DNA from 4 places in the Mesorhizobium sp. M8A.F.Ca.ET.057.01.1.1 genome. Region 4 is predicted to be linked to each of the others. Evidence: predicted binding sites of a transcription regulator. Region 4 holds the regulator's gene; each other region holds the start of a gene.

Evidence for each region. Region 4 encodes PhoB, which activates phosphate uptake and scavenging genes when phosphate is short. Its sites were predicted from a motif close to TGTCATNNANCTGTCAT; they were not measured.
Region 1: EJ077_RS11395 (esterase-like activity of phytase family protein) is a predicted target of PhoB. The motif match lies at 1,712-1,728, and genes of this name have one in related genera.
Region 2: phnF (phosphonate metabolism transcriptional regulator PhnF) is a predicted target of PhoB. The motif match lies at 1,909-1,925, and genes of this name have one in related genera.
Region 3: EJ077_RS29285 (DUF1045 domain-containing protein) is a predicted target of PhoB. The motif match lies at 1,835-1,851, and genes of this name have one in related genera.

Annotation. Positions count from the first base shown of each region.
Region 1 is NZ_CP034454.1:2,463,719-2,468,069, forward strand. It holds gene EJ077_RS11390 (L,D-transpeptidase) at 1-73, shown strand, start outside; gene EJ077_RS11395 (esterase-like activity of phytase family protein) at 130-1,599, opposite strand; gene EJ077_RS11400 (GcvT family protein) at 1,880-4,291, shown strand; gene EJ077_RS11405 (trimethylamine methyltransferase family protein) at 4,305-4,351, shown strand, end outside.
Region 2 is NZ_CP034454.1:1,081,559-1,085,909, forward strand. It holds gene EJ077_RS04730 (carbon-phosphorus lyase complex subunit PhnI) at 1-755, opposite strand, end outside; gene phnH (phosphonate C-P lyase system protein PhnH) at 757-1,368, opposite strand; gene phnG (phosphonate C-P lyase system protein PhnG) at 1,368-1,829, opposite strand; gene phnF (phosphonate metabolism transcriptional regulator PhnF) at 1,940-2,689, shown strand; gene EJ077_RS04750 (zinc-binding alcohol dehydrogenase family protein) at 2,698-3,714, opposite strand; gene EJ077_RS04755 (ABC transporter permease) at 3,792-4,351, opposite strand, start outside.
Region 3 is NZ_CP034454.1:6,167,496-6,171,846, forward strand. It holds gene EJ077_RS29280 (alpha-D-ribose 1-methylphosphonate 5-triphosphate diphosphatase) at 1-1,056, opposite strand, end outside; gene EJ077_RS29285 (DUF1045 domain-containing protein) at 1,088-1,795, opposite strand; gene iolB (5-deoxy-glucuronate isomerase) at 1,948-2,760, opposite strand; gene EJ077_RS29295 (DUF3329 domain-containing protein) at 3,096-3,305, opposite strand; gene iolE (myo-inosose-2 dehydratase) at 3,370-4,260, opposite strand.
Region 4 is NZ_CP034454.1:771,873-776,223, forward strand. It holds gene pstA (phosphate ABC transporter permease PstA) at 1-329, shown strand, start outside; gene pstB (phosphate ABC transporter ATP-binding protein PstB) at 326-1,129, shown strand; gene phoU (phosphate signaling complex protein PhoU) at 1,155-1,862, shown strand; gene phoB (phosphate regulon transcriptional regulator PhoB) at 1,881-2,570, shown strand; gene EJ077_RS03555 (ROK family protein) at 2,814-4,058, opposite strand; gene xylF (D-xylose ABC transporter substrate-binding protein) at 4,323-4,351, shown strand, end outside.

The DNA of each region.
Region 1 (4,351 bases), 1.7 Mb from region 4:
CATGGCTGTGTCGAGCAGGACGGCCGAGCCGATCGATGCGGGCGTGCCGAAGGACGCCGAGTTCCTGAAGTAAGCCTTCACGGCCTGCTTGGGCGGACGCGCCAGGCGCGTCCGCCTGTGCGGTGATCGTTACTTCTTCTCGAGACCCGGCAGCGTCACCTGATAGACCAGGAACATGGTGTCGACATCGGCGCCGTCATCGGCCTTGTAGGGCGCGCCAACCTGGAAGCCGTCCTGGGCGAGGAAGTCGTTGTCGTTGCCGACGAACAGAAAATAGTCGTCGGGCAGCTTCGGATCGAGGACGCTCGCGACCGACATCGCTTCCCACTTTTCCGAGAGCTCATTGTGGTCCTTCGCCCCACCATTGTGCAGGCCGAAACGGCCAAGCTCAGCGGCGTCGTTGATGTCGATGAACGGCGTCAGCTTGGCCGGGGTCACCGACGGGTCGAGCACGCCCTTGGGCGCGACCGGCTTGTCGGCCGCGTCGAAAGATCCGCCCGCGATGTCGGTCGCGCCGGACAGGTCGACGATGTTGATCTGGCGGTAGAGTGAGGCGTCACCCTTCTTCAGGCCCTGGCCGTTGCCGCTGTCGCGTGCCAGCATCAGGAAGGACGTGTCCGAAAGCGCCACGATCTCGCTCTGCGCGGCGACCTTGGTCTTGCCCTTGGCATCCTTGAACACCGGCAGCGGCACGACATATTCATGCGCGAGCTTCAGATGGGCGAGGTCGGAGGCATCATAGACCAGCGCCCGGGTGTTCTGCCGCGTCGAGGATGAATCGCCGCCATCCTGCCTCGGAGCCGACTGCAGCACGGCGATCAGGAACTTGCCGTCCGGCGTCATCGCCATGCCTTCGAGGCCCTGGTTGTTCTGGCGCCCGGTTTCGGGATCCTTCGGATCGGGATCGGCGGCGCCCGGGCCGGGATTGTCGGAGGAGAAGTTCGGCGCCCCCTTGCGCATCGGCACGAGGGCCGCCGGCGGCTGGGTCGCCGACATCAGGCTGCCTTGCGCGGAGAACCTGTAGATGTTGGGGCCGTACTCGTCGGAGATGAACATCGAACCGTCGGGCAGCCGCACGATGGCCTCATTGTCGAGAGCGAGCTTGCCGTTGGTGGCGACGGGCAGCATCGGCATGTCGCCGGCGGCCGGGCGCACATCCGACAGCGGATCGAGGCCGGTGGCATCAGCGCCCTTGTCGTCGGTGAGAAGCATCGTGTCGGCAAGCGCCGCCTTGACGCCCGTCTGCTCCTGGCCGGCGGCGGGAGCCGCGCCCGGCGCGACAGGCGTGAACTCGATGCCGATGGTGTTGAGACGCGGCCGGTAGTCGGTGGTGCCGGCGACATTGTAGCCACGGTCGGGCAGGAGCCAGAGCGATCCCTTGTACGTGCCCGCATCATGCGTCCAGCCGGATGTGTCGATCGCCATGCCGGAGCCCGAGCCGAAGGTCTCGCCGAACTTGTCGCGCTGGTCGGCCGGGATGCGGCCGACGCCGACCAGGCCCTTGTTGATGTAGGCCACGCCGTCGGCAAGCGCCGGGGTGAGGGCGGTGAAAAAGGCCAGGGCGACGCCGAGCGAGGCGGTTCGGGACAGATGTTTCATGGACAATCCTCTTTGTGACGAAGCATGCCGGAGCGGCCGAAGGACAAACGGAAAGAGGTGCCGCATTGACGATGCCGCGCATGCCTCCCCGAAAGCGATCTAAGGCGTCAACATGATGCTTGCGTGACAGCGCGCGATACCGACCAGCGGCGGTCTCCAAGTGCCGATGAAAACGCTGGTCGGCATGAGATTGTTGATCGCCCGTCCGCAGTATTCAGCGTACTGGACACTTATGTACAGTACGTATATGGTGCCGCCACTGACAGACCGGGAGGAAGCCTTGAAGTCGCACTACCGCGCAGTTGTCATTGGGGGTGGCGTGGTGGGCGCCTCGGTGCTCTACCACCTGACGCGGTTCGGCTGGAGCGATGTGGCGCTGATCGAACGCGCCGAACTGACCGCCGGTTCGACCTGGCACGCGGCGGCCGGTTTCCATGCGCTCAACGCCGATCCCAATGTCGCGGCGCTGCAGGGCTACACCATCAACCTCTATCGCGAGATCGAGGCCGAATCCGGCCAAGACATCGGCCTGCACATGACCGGCGGCGTCAACATCGCCAGCGATCCGGCGCGCTGGGAGTGGCTGAAATCGGCCTGGGCGGTGTTCCAGTCGGTCGGCATCGAGACGGCCCGGCTGGTTGCGCCCGACGAGATCAAGGCGATCTGCCCGATCGTTGACGTCACCGGCGTGCTCGGCGGCCTTCATGACTCCAACGAAGGCCATCTCGATCCGTACGGCACGACGCACGCCTATGCGGGCGCCGCCAAGAAGCGTGGCGCCGATGTCATCCTGCGCAACCGCGTGGTCGAGCTGAAGACGCGCGCCGACGGCCAGTGGGATGTCGTCACCGAGCAGGGCACCATCGTTGCCGAACATGTCGTCAACGCCGGCGGGTTGTGGGCAAAGCAGCTCGGCCGCATGGCCGGCGTCGACCTGCCGGTGACGCCGATGGAGCATCATTATTTCGTCACCGAGGACATTCCCGAGATCGCGGCGCTCGACCGGGAGATCGGTATCGCCGTCGATCTCGACGGCTTCTCCTACCTGCGCCAGGAGCGCAAGGGCGTGCTGCTCGGCGTCTATGAGCAGAACCCGAAGCACTGGAACATGGACGGCGCGCCATGGGACTATGGCATCGAGCTGATACCGGAAGACATCGGCCGCATCAGCCCGGAACTCGCCAAGGCGCATGAACGCTTTCCTTGCCTGGCGACGGCCGGCATCCGCAAATGGGTCAACGGCGCCTTCACCTTTACCCCCGACGGCAATCCGATCGTCGGGCCGGTGCGCGGCGTGAAAAACTACTGGGTCGCCTGCGGCGTCATGGCCGGCTTCAGCCAGGGCGGCGGCGTCGGCAAGTCGCTGGCCGAATGGATGATTTACGGCAAGCCGCAGGCCGACATCTTCGGCATGGACATCGCCCGCTACGGCGCCTTCGCCGCCAACCGCGAATATCTCAGGCAGACGACGCGCCAGTTCTATTCACGCCGCTTCGTCATGACCTTTCCCAATGAGCGATTGCCGGCGGGCCGGCCTTTGAAGCGCGCGGGCGCCTATGACGGCATGGCTGCTGCCGGCTGCGAATGGACGGCCTCCTGGGGGCTGGAAATCCCGGCCTATTTCGCGCCGATGGGTTTTTGCGAGAACACGACGCTCAAGCGTTCCAACGCCTTCGACATCGTCGGCGACGAAGCGCTGCAGGTGCGTCGCGCCGCCGGCCTCGTCGATATCTCGGCCTATTCGCGCTACGCGATTTCGGGGCCGGGCGCCGAGGCGTGGCTAGACCGGCTGCTTGCCTGCCGGCTGCCGAAGGCGGGCCAGGCGCGGCTGGCGCCCATGCTCGGACCGGATGGGCGGTTGAAGGGCGATCTGACCGTGATCAACTGGGGCGGCGGCGACCATTGGCTGATGGGCTCCTACTATCTCAGGGAATTTCACCTGCGCTGGTTCGAGAGCCATGCGCGAGCGGGCGTCACGGTCACCGACATTTCGGATGCCATCAGCGGCTTCCTGCTGACCGGCCCGAACGCGCGCAAGATCCTGGAACGCACGACGCATCAGGACGTGTCGGGCAAGGCGCTACCGTTCATGGCCTGCGGCGCGTTCGATGTCGGCATGGTGCATGCGCGGGTTGCCCGCCTCTCCATCGCCGGCGAGCTCGGCTTCGAGATCAGCTGCCCCATGACCATGCACGCAAGATTGCGCGAAACGCTGCTTGCCGCTGGCGAGGACCTCGGCCTGGCCGAGATCGGCTACTACGCACTCAACGCGCTGCGGCTGGAGAAGAGCTTCGGCATCTGGTCGCGCGAATTCACGCAAGGCTACACGCCGGGCCAGACCGGGCTCGACCGCTTCATCGCCTTCGACAAGGGCGATTTCACCGGCCGCGACGCGGCGCTGAAGGAGCGCGACGCCGGCGCCGCGCAGCGGATCGTGACGCTGGAGATCGACGCCGTCGATGCCGATGCCAGCGGCTTCGAGCCGGTCTGGCATGGCGGCCGCCGTGTCGGCTTCGTCACCTCGGGCGGATTCGGCTACACGATCGGCAAGAGCGTCGCGCTGGCGTTGGTGGACGACGATTTCGCCGGGGAGGGGACGGCGCTTTCGGTACACATTGTCGGCGTCGAGCGGACGGCGCGGGTCATCTCGGCCTCGCCCTATGATCCCCAGGGCAAGGCGATGCGGCAATGAGGAGGAACTTCCGATGATCGATGACGCGGCACGAGACAGCAGGCGCGAACGCCGGCGCGG
Region 2 (4,351 bases), 310 kb from region 4:
ACCCGCACCGTGCCGAGCGGCACCGCGAAGGGCAGCTCGGGAACGTCAAGCTCCAACTCGACCTCGCCTATGCGGATCTCGCCGACAAAGGGATGGTTGCGGGCGTAGCCGCGCTGCGTAGAATAGCCGAGCGCCAGCAGGAAACCCTCGTCGCCGCGTGACAGCGCCTGCAGGCGGATGTCGCGCGCCATCGGGAATTCCAGCGGCTCGCGGGTGATGTCGCCGGGAATGTGGTCCTGCGGCATGTCGCCATCGGGCTCGATCAGGCCTTCGCGGGCGAGAATGGCCGAGACACGCGGCATGGGCTCAGCTTCGCCGGAGCGCTGCAGCGGTTCGGCGACATCGGCGCCGGCGGCAAGCTCGGGATCGAGCAGCCGATGCGTATAGTCGAAGGTCGGGCCAAGCAACTGGCCGCCGGGCAGATCCTTGTAGGTTGCCGAGACGCGCCGTTCGACCAGCATGGCGCCGGTGTCGATCGGCTTGGTGTAGCCGAAGCGCGGCAGTGTGGTGCGATAGGCGCGCACCAGGAAGATCGCCTCGATCATGTCGCCGCGCGCCTGGACGATGGCGAGGGCGGCCAGTTCACGGTCATAGAGCGAGCCTTCACTCATAACCCGGTCGACACCGAGCGCCAGCTGCTCGACGATCTGGTCGAGGCGCAGTGCCGGCACCGAGCGGTCACCGCGCCGGCGATCGGCGAGCAGGCTGTGGGCGTTGGCAATGGCGGCCTCGCCGCCCTTTACCGCGACATACATCTTACGCCTCCATCGTCTTGGTGCGCGTCGTGCGCGGCAGGCAGGCTATGCCTTCCGATGTGGCGAGGATGATGTCGACGCCGCGCGGAAAGCGCTTGTTGTTTTGCTTCCACTGCTCGACGAAATGGCGCGGCATCTGTGCCGGCGCGATCGTGGCGCTGGTTTCGATGCCGGGGCCTTCGAGCAACAGCGGGGTCCCTGAAGTGAGATCGCCGACCTGCAGGATCAGCGTCGTCGATCGATCGGGATAATCCTGCGTGCCCTGCGAGAAACCGTCGAGCGCCATCATCTCGGCCGGTGTGGCAATAAACGCGAAATGCGCGTCGGCCGGTGTGTTGGCCAGCGGCGCACCGGTGTGGAAACCAAGCCAGGAGCCGATCGCCGCGGAGGCGTGCAGGGCCGGGTCGAGCCAGAGCGGCGTGTCGTTGTCGCAGAGCGCCAGCGCGATGGCGCCTGATGTCGCCGAAAGCGGCGCCGGCGGGCGGGCCAGGGCCGGCAAGGGCTGGACGCTGCCCGGCCGAGCCATGGCGTCCATGACTGCCCGAAACACGGTCTGTGCGTTGAAGACCGGATCGGCGAAACCGCCCTCGATTGATTGTGCCGCGATATCCATCAATCTTCTCCGCGAACCATGGTGAAGAAATCCACTTTCGTCGCCGCCGTCTCGGCGCGGCGTCTTTCGTGGGCAACGGTCAGAGCCGAGCGTAAGGGTGCAATGAGCCTGGTCTCGACCTCAGCGCGGCGGGCAGGGTCCTGCCAGAGCGCGTCGGCGATGGCCGCCAGCTTCGCCTTCTGCTTGTCGCGGCCAAGCGCGTAGCAATGACCGACCTGTCCGGACGGCAGCCGGACCGTGGCGCGGGTGACGGTCGCTTCGCCGACGTTGAAGGGGGCGCCGCCGCCGCCGATGCGGCCACGCAGCGTGACCAGGCCGGTCTCGGGACCGCGCAGCAGCTCGGCTTGCGAAGGCAGGCCGGCCTCGTTCCAGAGCCGGACGATGTCGTCGCCGCTGGATTGCGCCAGCGTCGCCATGGCGGCTTTGCGCTCGGCCTGGTCGCGGGCTTCCTGTCCTCGCATCGGCAGCTTTCCTCTTCGCCAGATTTGTCTATTGATATAGACAACTATACAAATTATACATATTACCTAACGCGAGTCCATGACGGGTGCGTGACAGGCGGGGGCAAAACATGATCGGGCAGCAAGCGGCCGACAGCATCGAGCGGCGCAGCGGTGTTTCACTATGGCGCCAGATCGCCGACAGGATCCTGCAAGCGATTGCCATTGGCGATTTCGCCGAAAATGCCGCGCTGCCGCCCGAAGTCGCGCTGGCCGAGCGCTACGGCGTCAACCGTCACACAGTACGCAGCGCCATATCGGCCCTCGTGCAGGAGGGCGTGCTGCGGGCCGAGCAAGGGCGCGGCACGTTCGTCTTGTCGCGCAAGCGGCTGTCCTATCCGATCGGCGCGCGTACGCGCTTCTCGGCGGGCCTGCAGGGGCAGACGTCGGAACGACACATCGTGCTGCTCTCTTCATCGATCGAGCCGGCCAGCCAGCGTGTCGCCGAGGGTCTTGGCCTTGCCAGGGGCGCTGACGTGATGCGGCTGGAAACACGCGGCGAGGCCGATGGACGGTCCGTGTCGCGTGCTGCCAGCTGGTTCGATGCCAGACGCTTTGCCGGCATCGACGAGGCGATGGCGCAGACCGGTTCGATCACCGCGTCGCTCGCGCGTTTCGGTATCGACGATTATCTCAGGCAATCGACCGTGCTCTCGGCGCGCCATGCCGACGCCGCCGATCTTGCCGATCTCGATCTGCAGCCGGGCGCCATCGTGCTGGTGACGGTGGCGGTCAACGTCACGCCCGACGGCCAGCCGATCCAGTTTTCGGAGTCACGTTTTCCGGCCGAGCGGGTGGAGCTGAAGCTGTCGGCGCTGTAACGCCCCGGCTATCCGATCTCGATCACGGCCTTGATCAGGCCCGACTTTTCATGGACCCAGCGTGCGAGATCCCCTGGCGTATCGGTCAGCGTGGTCCGGTGGGTGACGAGCTTGGCCAGCGGCACGGCGCCATTGCGGATCGAGGCGGCGACATGATCGAAATCGGCTCGCAGCGCATTGCGGCTGCCGACCAGCGTCATCTCGCGCTTGTGGAACTCGGGATCGGAAAAGACAATGTCGTCCTTGACGACGCTGACCAGCACCAGCGTGCCGCCATGCGCGACATGGGCGAAGGCCGATTGCACCGAGGAGGTGTTGCCGGTGGCGTCGAAGACCACGTCGAAGCCTTCGCCACCAGTCGCGTCGCGCACCAGATCGGACACGGGTGCATGCGAGCCGTCAAGGACCGAGAAGCCGAGCTCGCTTGACGCGAAGCCCAGCCTTTCGCTGCTCATGTCGAGCAAGCTGACGTCGAGCCCGGCGATGCGGGCGAAGATGGCGGTGCCGAGGCCGATCGGACCGGCGCCGATGACCAGCGTGCGTGCACCGGGCTCGGAACGCGCGCGGCGCACGGCATGGGCGCCGATGGCCAGGAATTCGACGGCGGCGGCGTCGGCGAGCGACAGGCCGTTGGTGGGATAGAGGTTCTGCGTCGGCACCAGGATCTGTTCGCACATGGCGCCATCGCGATGCACGCCGAGCACTTCGATGCGCACACAGCAATTGGGCTTGCCGTGGCGGCAGGCGATGCATTTGCCGCAGGAGAGATAGGGGTTGATGATCACCGGTTCGCCGACCGCAAGACCGGCTCCTTCGCCGACTTCGACGACGGTGCCAGACACTTCGTGGCCCATGATGCGGGGGTAGGCGAGGAACGGGTGCTTGCCCTCGAAGATGTGATAGTCGGTGCCGCAGATGCCGACATGGCTGACCGCCACCAGTGCCCAGCCGGGAGGCGGCGAGCCGGGAGCGGGACGGTCTTCCAGAATGAGTTCGCCGGGCGAGCGGCAGACGACGGCTTTCATGGTTCGGTCCAATTTGGGTTTACGAAAACGCCGGCCCGTTTTGATACTGGGCCGGAGTTCGTTTTTCGGTTCGTTGACTACTTGCCGCCGCGGCGGCGCAGGCCATCGAAATAGACGATGACGATGATCAGCACGCCGGTGATGACACGCTGCCAGAAGGCGTTGACGTTGAGCAGGTTGGCGCCGTTGTTGATGGTCGCCAGGATGAAGGCGCCGAGCAGTGGCCCGTGCACCGAGCCGACCGCGCCGAACAGTGAGGTGCCGCCGATCACCGACGAGGCGATCGCCTGCAGTTCCCACCCTTCGGCCTGGGTCGGGTTGCCGATGCCGATGCGCGAAGCCAAGAGCACGCCGACGAACGCCGCGCACAGACCCGACAGCGTGTAGGCCATGAAGATGGTGCGCTGGACGTTAACGCCGGACAGGCGCGAGGCCTCGGCGTTCGACCCAACCGAGAACAGATACCGGCCCCAGCGGCTGTGATGCAGGAAGACATAGGCGGGTATGCCGACCAGCAGGACCATCCAGAACAGATTGGGGACGCCGAGGAAGGAGTTGCGCGAGAATTCCTGGAAAGCATCATTGTTGATCGAAATCGAATTGCCGTTGGTCATCAAGAGGCCAATGCCGCGCAGCG
Region 3 (4,351 bases), 1.2 Mb from region 4:
GCGTCCCTGCTCGATGATCCCGCGGTCATCAAGGCCGACGGCCTGCGCCGGGTTCTTCGAAACCATGGCGACAGCCTGCGGCAGCGAAATGCCTTCGACCACGTCGCCGAGGAAGAAGGCCGACTGGATCAGGCTGAAGGGGATGTAATCGGACGACAGGATGTCGAGCAGGCCGTCACTGGCCAGGGTGCGTGCCGAAACATTGCCCGAATGCGAGGCGCCGCGCATGACATTGGGCGCGCCCATCAGCACGCCGAGCCCGGCGGCCTTCGAGGCCCGCGCCGCTTCCTCGGTGGTCGGGAACTCGGCGACCCGCACGCCCTGCTCGATAGCCTCTTCGACATGAGCCGACGTGGCGTCGTCATGACTGGCGAGCACGATGCCGCGCTCCTGGCACGCGGCGGCGATGAAGACGCGGTTCGGTCCTGAATTGCGCGCCGATTCGTCCATCCGCTTCTCGCAGAATTTCTTGAAATCCTGATCCGAGAGCTTCAGCTTGCGCTGGTAGTAGTAGGCGTAGGTTTCAAGGTTGACGAACTGGCGCTGGCCCGGCGCATGATCCATCAGCGACGCCAGTTTCACCCTCTCGTCTGTCTCGAAATTGGCGAAGGCCCTCAGGCAGTCCGGTGCCGAGACTTCGCAGCGCAGATGGATGAAATGGTCTGCGCGCAGCCGCTCCTGCTGGACACTGTCCTCGATCGCATCGGCCAGCTTGCGGATGTCGTCCGATGTCAGGTCGGCGTCCTCATCCATGCCGACGCGGAGCGCATCGAGCACAGTGGTGATGCCGGCGGTCGCCACCTGCGCGTCATGGGCAAGCACCGCGGCGATCGGGTTCCAGCGCACTTTCGGCCGTGGCGCATAATGGCCCTCGAGATGGTCGGTGTGGAGTTCGACCAGTCCTGGAATGATGAAGTCGCCGCCCATGTCCTCGCCGGTCCGGGCCGCACCGGCATCGATGCCGGCGATAAAGCCGTCGCGCAACACCAGCGAGCCTTCGACGATCTCGTCGGCAAGAACGATGCGAGCGTTGGAAAGAACAGTTTCGGCGGTCATTGCGGCTAGTCCTTGCTTCTTCCGGCGCCTGTCAGGCGGTTTTTCTGGCCGGGCGGCGTCCAAGCACGTGCTGGGAAAGCACCATGAACGGCGCACCGGGTTCAAGTTCGACAAACAATGTCAGCGCATCCACCAGCACGGGCTGGCGCAACACATCGGCGAAAAGGCCGTCGATCGCCGCGCGCAGGCGAGGGCTTTCCTGCGGGCCGGCCCGGCCCGACAGGGTCATGTGGAAGCGGAAGGTCTCGAAAACATAGGGATAGCCCCACTGGCAGAGATTGCGAAACTCGGCCGGCTTCAGCGAATCCGGGCTGCGGCGCTCGATCTCGGCCTCGCTCAACGGCGCGCGAAACCGGTCGAAATCGCGCACGACGTCGTCTGCAAAGCGATTGAGCGGAGGCAGCGTACCATCCGGCACCAGGGCGAAGAAGCTGTCGATCTGGCTGACGACCAGACGCGGGATCGTCACAACCGGCGTCACCTCGGCAAAGCGATCGAGCGCAGCGCGCAGCGAAGCCTCGGTCTCGGTGGCGGCCAGGCGGAAGGGCGCTTTCAGCGTGGCGTGAAAGCCATAGCGGCGCGCCGAAGCGGTGTGGAAGGCCACTTCCGCTGCCGACAGGTCGGCCACGGCCTCAACCGGCCTGGTCGCGCCACCGAACGGGTCGCGGCCCAGCCAGTTGGCGGCGATACGCGCCAGCGGCTCGTCCTGCCTGGGGGTGAAATAGATGGCATAACGCATGGGAAGTCCTCGTCAGAAACGTTGCCATAGGCGATTTCCATGACGGATTGACGAAGCTTTGAAGGGTTTTCGAAGGCAAATCGACCCTCGGGGTCGTTAGCCGACGATTTTTCCCAACTGGACCAACAAGTTCAACCGGAAACGCAGAACGGTCAGGCCTTCATCAACCATTCGTGCTCGGGCGCGTTGTGGAATTTCCACGTCCGCTTCGGCCCGGCCATCACATTGAGATAATAGAGGTCATAGCCGTGGCAGGCGGCACAGGGGTGATAGCCCTTGGGCACCAGCACGACATCGCCGTCCTCGATCGCCATGGCTTCGTCCAGCGCGCGCCGGCCATCCTTGTCGGCGTCGGTATAGACGCGCTGGAAGGCAAAGCCCTGCGGCGGGTTGAGGCGGTGGTAGTAGGTTTCCTCGAGATAGGATTCAGCGGGCAGATTGTCCTGGTCGTGCTTGTGCGGCGGGTAGCTCGACGTGTGGCCGCCGGGCGTGATGACCTCGACAACCAGCAGCGAGTCGGCCGGCTGGCCTTCCGGCAGGATGTTGGTGACGTAGCGCGTGTTGGTGCCCTTGCCGCGCACCTCCTGGCCGAGATCGTCCGGTCCGATCACCCGGACGGGCAGGCCGCCGCCAAGGCCGGGCGCCGAGCACACAGCCAGCTCCAGCTCGGTATCGGCCGTCACCGACCAGTCCGATCCCTGCGGCACGTAGACGGACCACGGCTTGCCCTCGAAAGGCGACATGCGCTCGCCGAGCAGGCCGAGATCCTTGCCGCCGGCTTTTGCCGTACCCTTGCCGGTCACGAAGACCAGGCAGACTTCGCGGTCGTCCGACTGTCCGGAGGCGCTCTGGCCGGGCTTCAGCCGATGCAGATCGAAACCGACATAGGTCCAGCCAGCGCTTTGCGGCGTGACATGCGCGACGCGGCCGTTGCCCTTGTCGGCCTTCACGAGCAGTTTCGACATTTTGTCTCTCCTATTCCCTTGGCTTTGACGGGTTGCAGCTTGTCTAGGCCGACGATTTCACCGGTTGTTCGTCATCCTAGGGCGTAGCAGGAGCGAAGCTCCGTCGCGGAGACCCTGGGATCCATTCCGTGACCTCGGTCGAAGGACGCAGCGGAGCGGAATTCTGCACCGTCACACCACCTTCAACGTCATGGCATGGATCCTAGGGTCTGCGCCGCGTCGCTGCGCTCCTTGCTCCGCCCTAGGATGACGAAGTGAGGAGCGTTTCGGCGCCAACCCATGCGATCTCATGCACACAGAATCCGATACGCAAAACGTCCGCGCCATGGACCACTTCACTCCTTCGGCGCGACCGGAGGCTTATCTTCGATCGGCTTGTACAGATAAAAAAACTGCCAGACGGCGTAGCCGGCGAAGCCGAGCGCGATCACGCCCCAGAACGGCGTGCCGCTGGCGAACTCGATGATCGACCAGATGACGCAGACCGCGACGACGGCGATGCGCCGCCACAGCGGCCGGAAGAACGGATGTTCATAATCTTTCATCGCGCCATCCGAGAGTTGCTGAGCCAGTTCTCAGATAAGCCACCCGTGGCGACCAATCCAGCCTTCAGGCATTCGGGAAACCCTGCGTCTCGACGGTGTAGCCGGCGGCGGTCATCACCCGCATCAGCTCCTTATGGCCAACCTGCGCCATCTTGAGCGGCGGGTTTTTCCTGGGATCCTGTTCGGCCTCGACCACGAACCAGCCTTCATAGCCGTAATCGGCGAAGCGCTGCACGATGGCGCCGAAATCGAGCGAGCCGTCGCCCGGCACGGTGAAGGCGCCGAGCGCCACGGCGTCGAGGAAGGACTGTTTTGTACGGTCGAGCTTGTCGATCACATCCATGCGCACGTCCTTCACATGGACATGGCTGATGCGCTTGTGGTGATTGTCGATGGCGCGCAGCACATCGCCGCCGGCAAAGGCCAGATGGCCGGCATCGAGCAGCAGCGGAATGCCTTCGCCGGAATGGCGCATGAAGGCATCGAGTTCCGGCTCGGTTTCGACCACCGCCGCCATGTGGTGATGGTAGGAAAGCGGCATGCCTTGTTCCGCACACCATTCACCGAACTCGGTCAGGCGCCTTCCATAGGCCTTCATCTCGTCACTGGTGAGTTTCGGCTTGGTGGAAAGCGGCTTCGAGCGGTCGCCCTGGATCGAGCGTCCGACCTCGCCATAGACGATGCAGGGCGCGTCGACCGCCTTGAACAGGTCGATCATCGGCTGAATACGGTCCTTGTTGGCAGCCATCTCCTCGTCGACCAGCGTGCCGGAAAACCAGCCGCCGCATAGCGTCACGTCCGCGGCCTTGAGGATCGGCAGCATCACCTTTGGGTCGTTGGGAAAGCGCCGGCCCATTTCCATGCCGGTGAAACCGGCAGAGCGCGACTGCCGCAGACATTCTTCCAGCGACACGTCATCGCTCAGTTCGGCAAGATCGTCGTTCCACCATGCGATGGGGACATGCCCAGTTTGGCTTTCAAGTCGTCACTCCGGTTTAGAACTGCTTATTACCTGTTGGTTGGCGCTGCCCCTCATCCGCCTGCCG
Region 4 (4,351 bases):
CCGCGATCGGCGCGCCGCGCTGGGTGGTCATCAAATCGGTCGCTTACCGTGCAGCGCTTTCCGGCATTGTCACAGGCATATTGCTCGCCATCGCCCGCATCTCCGGCGAGACGGCGCCGCTGCTCTTCACCGCGCTCAACAACCAGTTCTGGTCGAGCAATCTCAACGCGCCGATGGCCAGCCTGCCTGTCACCATCTTCCAGTTCGCTCTCAGTCCCTATGAGGAATGGCAGCAACTGGCATGGACCGGCGCACTCATAATCACCCTGACGGTTCTCGGCCTGAGCATTTTCGCCCGCAGCCTTACCGGACGCAGAGAGGACAGATGAAACCGATGTTGTCCACCGAGTTGAACACGCCCGAAGTGGCCGTGGATAAGGCCAAGATCGAGGTCAAGAACCTCAACTTCTACTACGGCCAGTCGAAGGCGTTGAAGGATATCAGCCTGTCGCTGCCCGAGCGCAGCGTTACCGCCTTCATCGGCCCGTCGGGCTGCGGGAAGTCGACGTTGCTGCGCGTCTTCAACCGCATCTACGAGCTCTACCCGAAGCAGAGCGCCGACGGCCAGGTGCTGCTCGACGGCCAGAACATCCTCGACCGCTCGCAGGATCTCAACCTCCTGCGCACCAAGATCGGCATGGTGTTCCAGAAGCCGACGCCGTTCCCGATGTCGATCTACGAGAACATCGCTTTCGGCGTCCGTCTCTACGAGAAGATCAGCAAGTCCGAGATGGACGGCCGTGTCGAACAGGCGCTGAAGCGCGCGGCATTGTGGACCGAGGTCAAGGACAAGCTCAACGCCAGCGGCCTCAGCCTGTCGGGCGGCCAGCAGCAGCGTCTTTGCATCGCACGCACCGTGGCGGTGAAGCCGGAAGTCATCCTGCTCGACGAACCGGCCTCGGCGCTCGATCCGCTGTCGACCGCCAAGATCGAGGAACTGATCGACGAGCTGCAGGCCGACTACACGATCGTCATCGTCACCCACAACATGCAGCAGGCGGCGCGCGTGTCGCGCCAGACGGCTTTCATGTATCTGGGCGAACTGGTCGAATTCGACAAGACCGAGAAGATCTTCACGTCGCCTCGCGAGAAGCGCACGCAGGACTACATCACCGGCCGCTTCGGCTGATATCACGCATACGAGGACCAGGATCATGGCCGAACACACAGTCGCAGCCTTCGATGAGGATCTCGGACAGATCAGCAGGCTTATCAGCGACATGGGCGATCTCGCCGGCACGATGGTCGGCGGTGCCACCAAGGCTCTGCTGAATTCCGACAACGCGCTGGCACAGCGCGTCGTCTCCGACGACGCCATCATGGATGCGCGCCAGCGCGAACTCGACGACCGCGCCATCACCCTGATCGCCAAGCGCCAGCCGATGGCCGACGATCTGCGTCATGTCGTCGGCTCGATCCGCATGGCGGGCGACCTCGAGCGCATCGGCGACCTTGCCAAGAACATCGCCAAGCGTGTCGGTTCCGTCGGCCTCGCCGCCACGCCGCGCGACTTGTCGCACTCGATCGACTCCATGGCGCAGCTGGTGCTGATCCAGGTGCAGGGCGTGGTCGAGGAATATGCGGCCGGCGATGCCGCCGCCCTCGCCAAGCTCAGGAATGACGACGAACGCATCGACGTCAAATATACCTCGGTGTTCCGCGAACTGCTGACCTACATGATGGAGGATCCGCGCAACATCACGGCTTGCACGCATCTCTTGTTCTGCGCCAAGAATCTCGAACGCATCGGCGACCATGTGACCAACATCGCCGAGAATGCGTATTATGTGCTGACCGGAACGCAACTGCCCGCCAACCGTCCGAAGCAGGACGAGACGGCGATGTCGGCGCCGGCGGCTTGACGATAGGATGATCTGCCAATGATCGCGCCACGCATCATGGTGGTGGAGGACGAGGAGCCGCTCGGCGTGCTCCTCCGCTACAATCTGGAATCGGAAGGCTACCAGGTCGAGGTGGTGCCGCGCGGCGACGAAGCCGAGATCCGCCTCCAGGAGAACGTGCCCGACCTCCTGGTGCTCGACTGGATGGTGCCGGCTGTTTCCGGCATTGAACTCTGTCGGCGCCTGCGAATGCGGCCCGAGACCGAGAGGCTGCCGATCATCATGCTGACGGCGCGCGGCGAGGAGAGCGACCGCGTGCGCGGCCTCTCGACCGGCGCCGACGATTATCTGGTCAAGCCGTTCTCGACGCCGGAATTCATGGCCCGGGTCAAGGCGTTGCTGCGCCGCGCCAAGCCGGAAGTGCTGTCCAGCGTGCTCAAGGTCGGCGACATCGTGCTCGACCGTGAATCGCACCGGGTCTATCGCAAGAAGAGCGAAATCCGGCTCGGGCCGACCGAGTTCCGGCTGCTGGAATTCATGATGCGCCATCCCGGCCGGGTGTTCTCGCGCAGCCAGTTGCTCGACAATGTCTGGGGCGAGACGATCTATATCGACGAGCGCACGGTGGACGTGCATGTCGGCCGGCTGCGCAAGGCGGTCAACAATGGCCGCATGCCCGACGTCATCCGCACCATCCGCGGGGCTGGATACGCGATCAGGGAAGACTAGGTCGAGGGCGGCTACGCCCCTGACTTCGTCATCCACGGGCGGCGCAGACCCGAGGATCCATCCCGGGACCTCGACGCGTCGCCGCAGTGCGGAATTCTGCACCGTTGCACTCTACGATCGAGGTCCCGGCATGGATCCCAGGGTCTCCTCGACGCCGCTTCGCGGCTGCTCCGCCCAGGGATGACGACCTTGAGGGTGCTCGGCCAACCTCCAGCATTGGTGGTGATTCACCGGAGCGTTAGCTCAGGCGATGCTCTTCCCAGCACCGCCTCTCGCCTGCACGCCCGGCGCGAAAATCTCCTGGTCGACGAAGCTCAAGGCGCGCATGGCGCAGCCTTCGCGGATGAGCGGCAGTTCGTTCGGCTCGGTGTCGAAGGAAATCGATTCCGAATGCTGGCCGCCGGCGGTCTGGGCGATGGCCTCGCGCAAGGCCGGCTCGATCAGGTCGAAGGCGGCGGCACTGACGCCGACCATGGCGACCGGCGCCGGGTCGATCAGCGCAAACAGACTGCCCAGCCCATAGCCCAGCGCCTCGCCGGCCTTGCGATAGGCTTCGCGCTCCGGTCCGTCTTTCTCCCTTGCCGTAGCGGCGAGTGTCCGCATCTGCGCGTCGCTGACATCGGCGACCGGTTCGGCGTCCTCGCCAAGCTGCCTGGCATTACGCCAGATGGCATAGTTGCCGGCATAGGCCTCGACGCAGCCGCGCCGCCCGCAGCGGCAGAGCGCGCCGCCCGGGCGATGGATCATGTGGCCGAATTCGCCGCCCGATGAATGCGTGCCGGTGAACAGCTCGCCCTTCAGCACCAGGCCCATGCCAATGCCGTGCGAGAGCAGGATGGCGATGAAGTCGTCGCGGTACCGTTGGGGGTCGCGCCAGCGCAGCGCCACCGCCATCATGTTGCAGTCGTTCTCCATCGTGGCGGGGATGCCGAATTCGGCTTCGAGTATGTCGGCGAAGGCAATGTCTGTCTGTGGCGTGATCGGCGACCACAGCATGGCACGCGCCTTGGTGTCGGTGATGCCCTGGATCGCCAGCGCGATGCGGGCAACACTGCGGACATCGAGATCGGGGTCCTCGATGCGGCGGCGCACTATTGCCGTGCATTCGCCGATAAGCGCCTCGCGCGACATGGTCAGCGTGTCCAGCCGGCGCTGTTCCTCGGCGACCACCTGGCCGGCATAATCGATGACGGCGACGGATAGGAAATTCAGCGACAGCACCACGGTCATCACAGCCGCGGCCTCGGGGTTGAGGCCGAGGCCAACCTGCGGCCGGCCGCGTTTGAGTAAGCCGGCCTCGTTCGGCTTGCCTTCGGTCAGGATGCCCTCGCCGATCAGGTCGGCGGATATCGCCGATATGGTCGAGTGGCTGAGGCCGGTGCTGGCGGCGATCTCGGTGCGCGAGGGCTGACCCTCCCGACGCACCGCTGCAATCACCATTGCGCGGTTGCGCCGGCGCAGATCGTCGTGGCGGATTCCCACCGACATGCTTTTCCTCCCGGTTGCCGCGGTTCTTGATCCCCCTCGAATACCTCCGGCAACAGGGTCAAATACTGGCAGAAGCGGCTGGCGCTGTCATTTATTTATTGCGAGGCTCGAAAAAAAGTTTCCAGCACCTCAAAATCCATCAGAATCGATGTTGACAGTGTTCCGGCGATGGACCAGTGTTTTTTCGAGGCTCGAAAAAATAGAGCCTTTGTGCCGGCCTTCGGGCCAGTTTGGTCGCGCCATACGCGGCGCAGGGAGGATATCATGAAGAGATTCACAGCCGCCATCCTGGC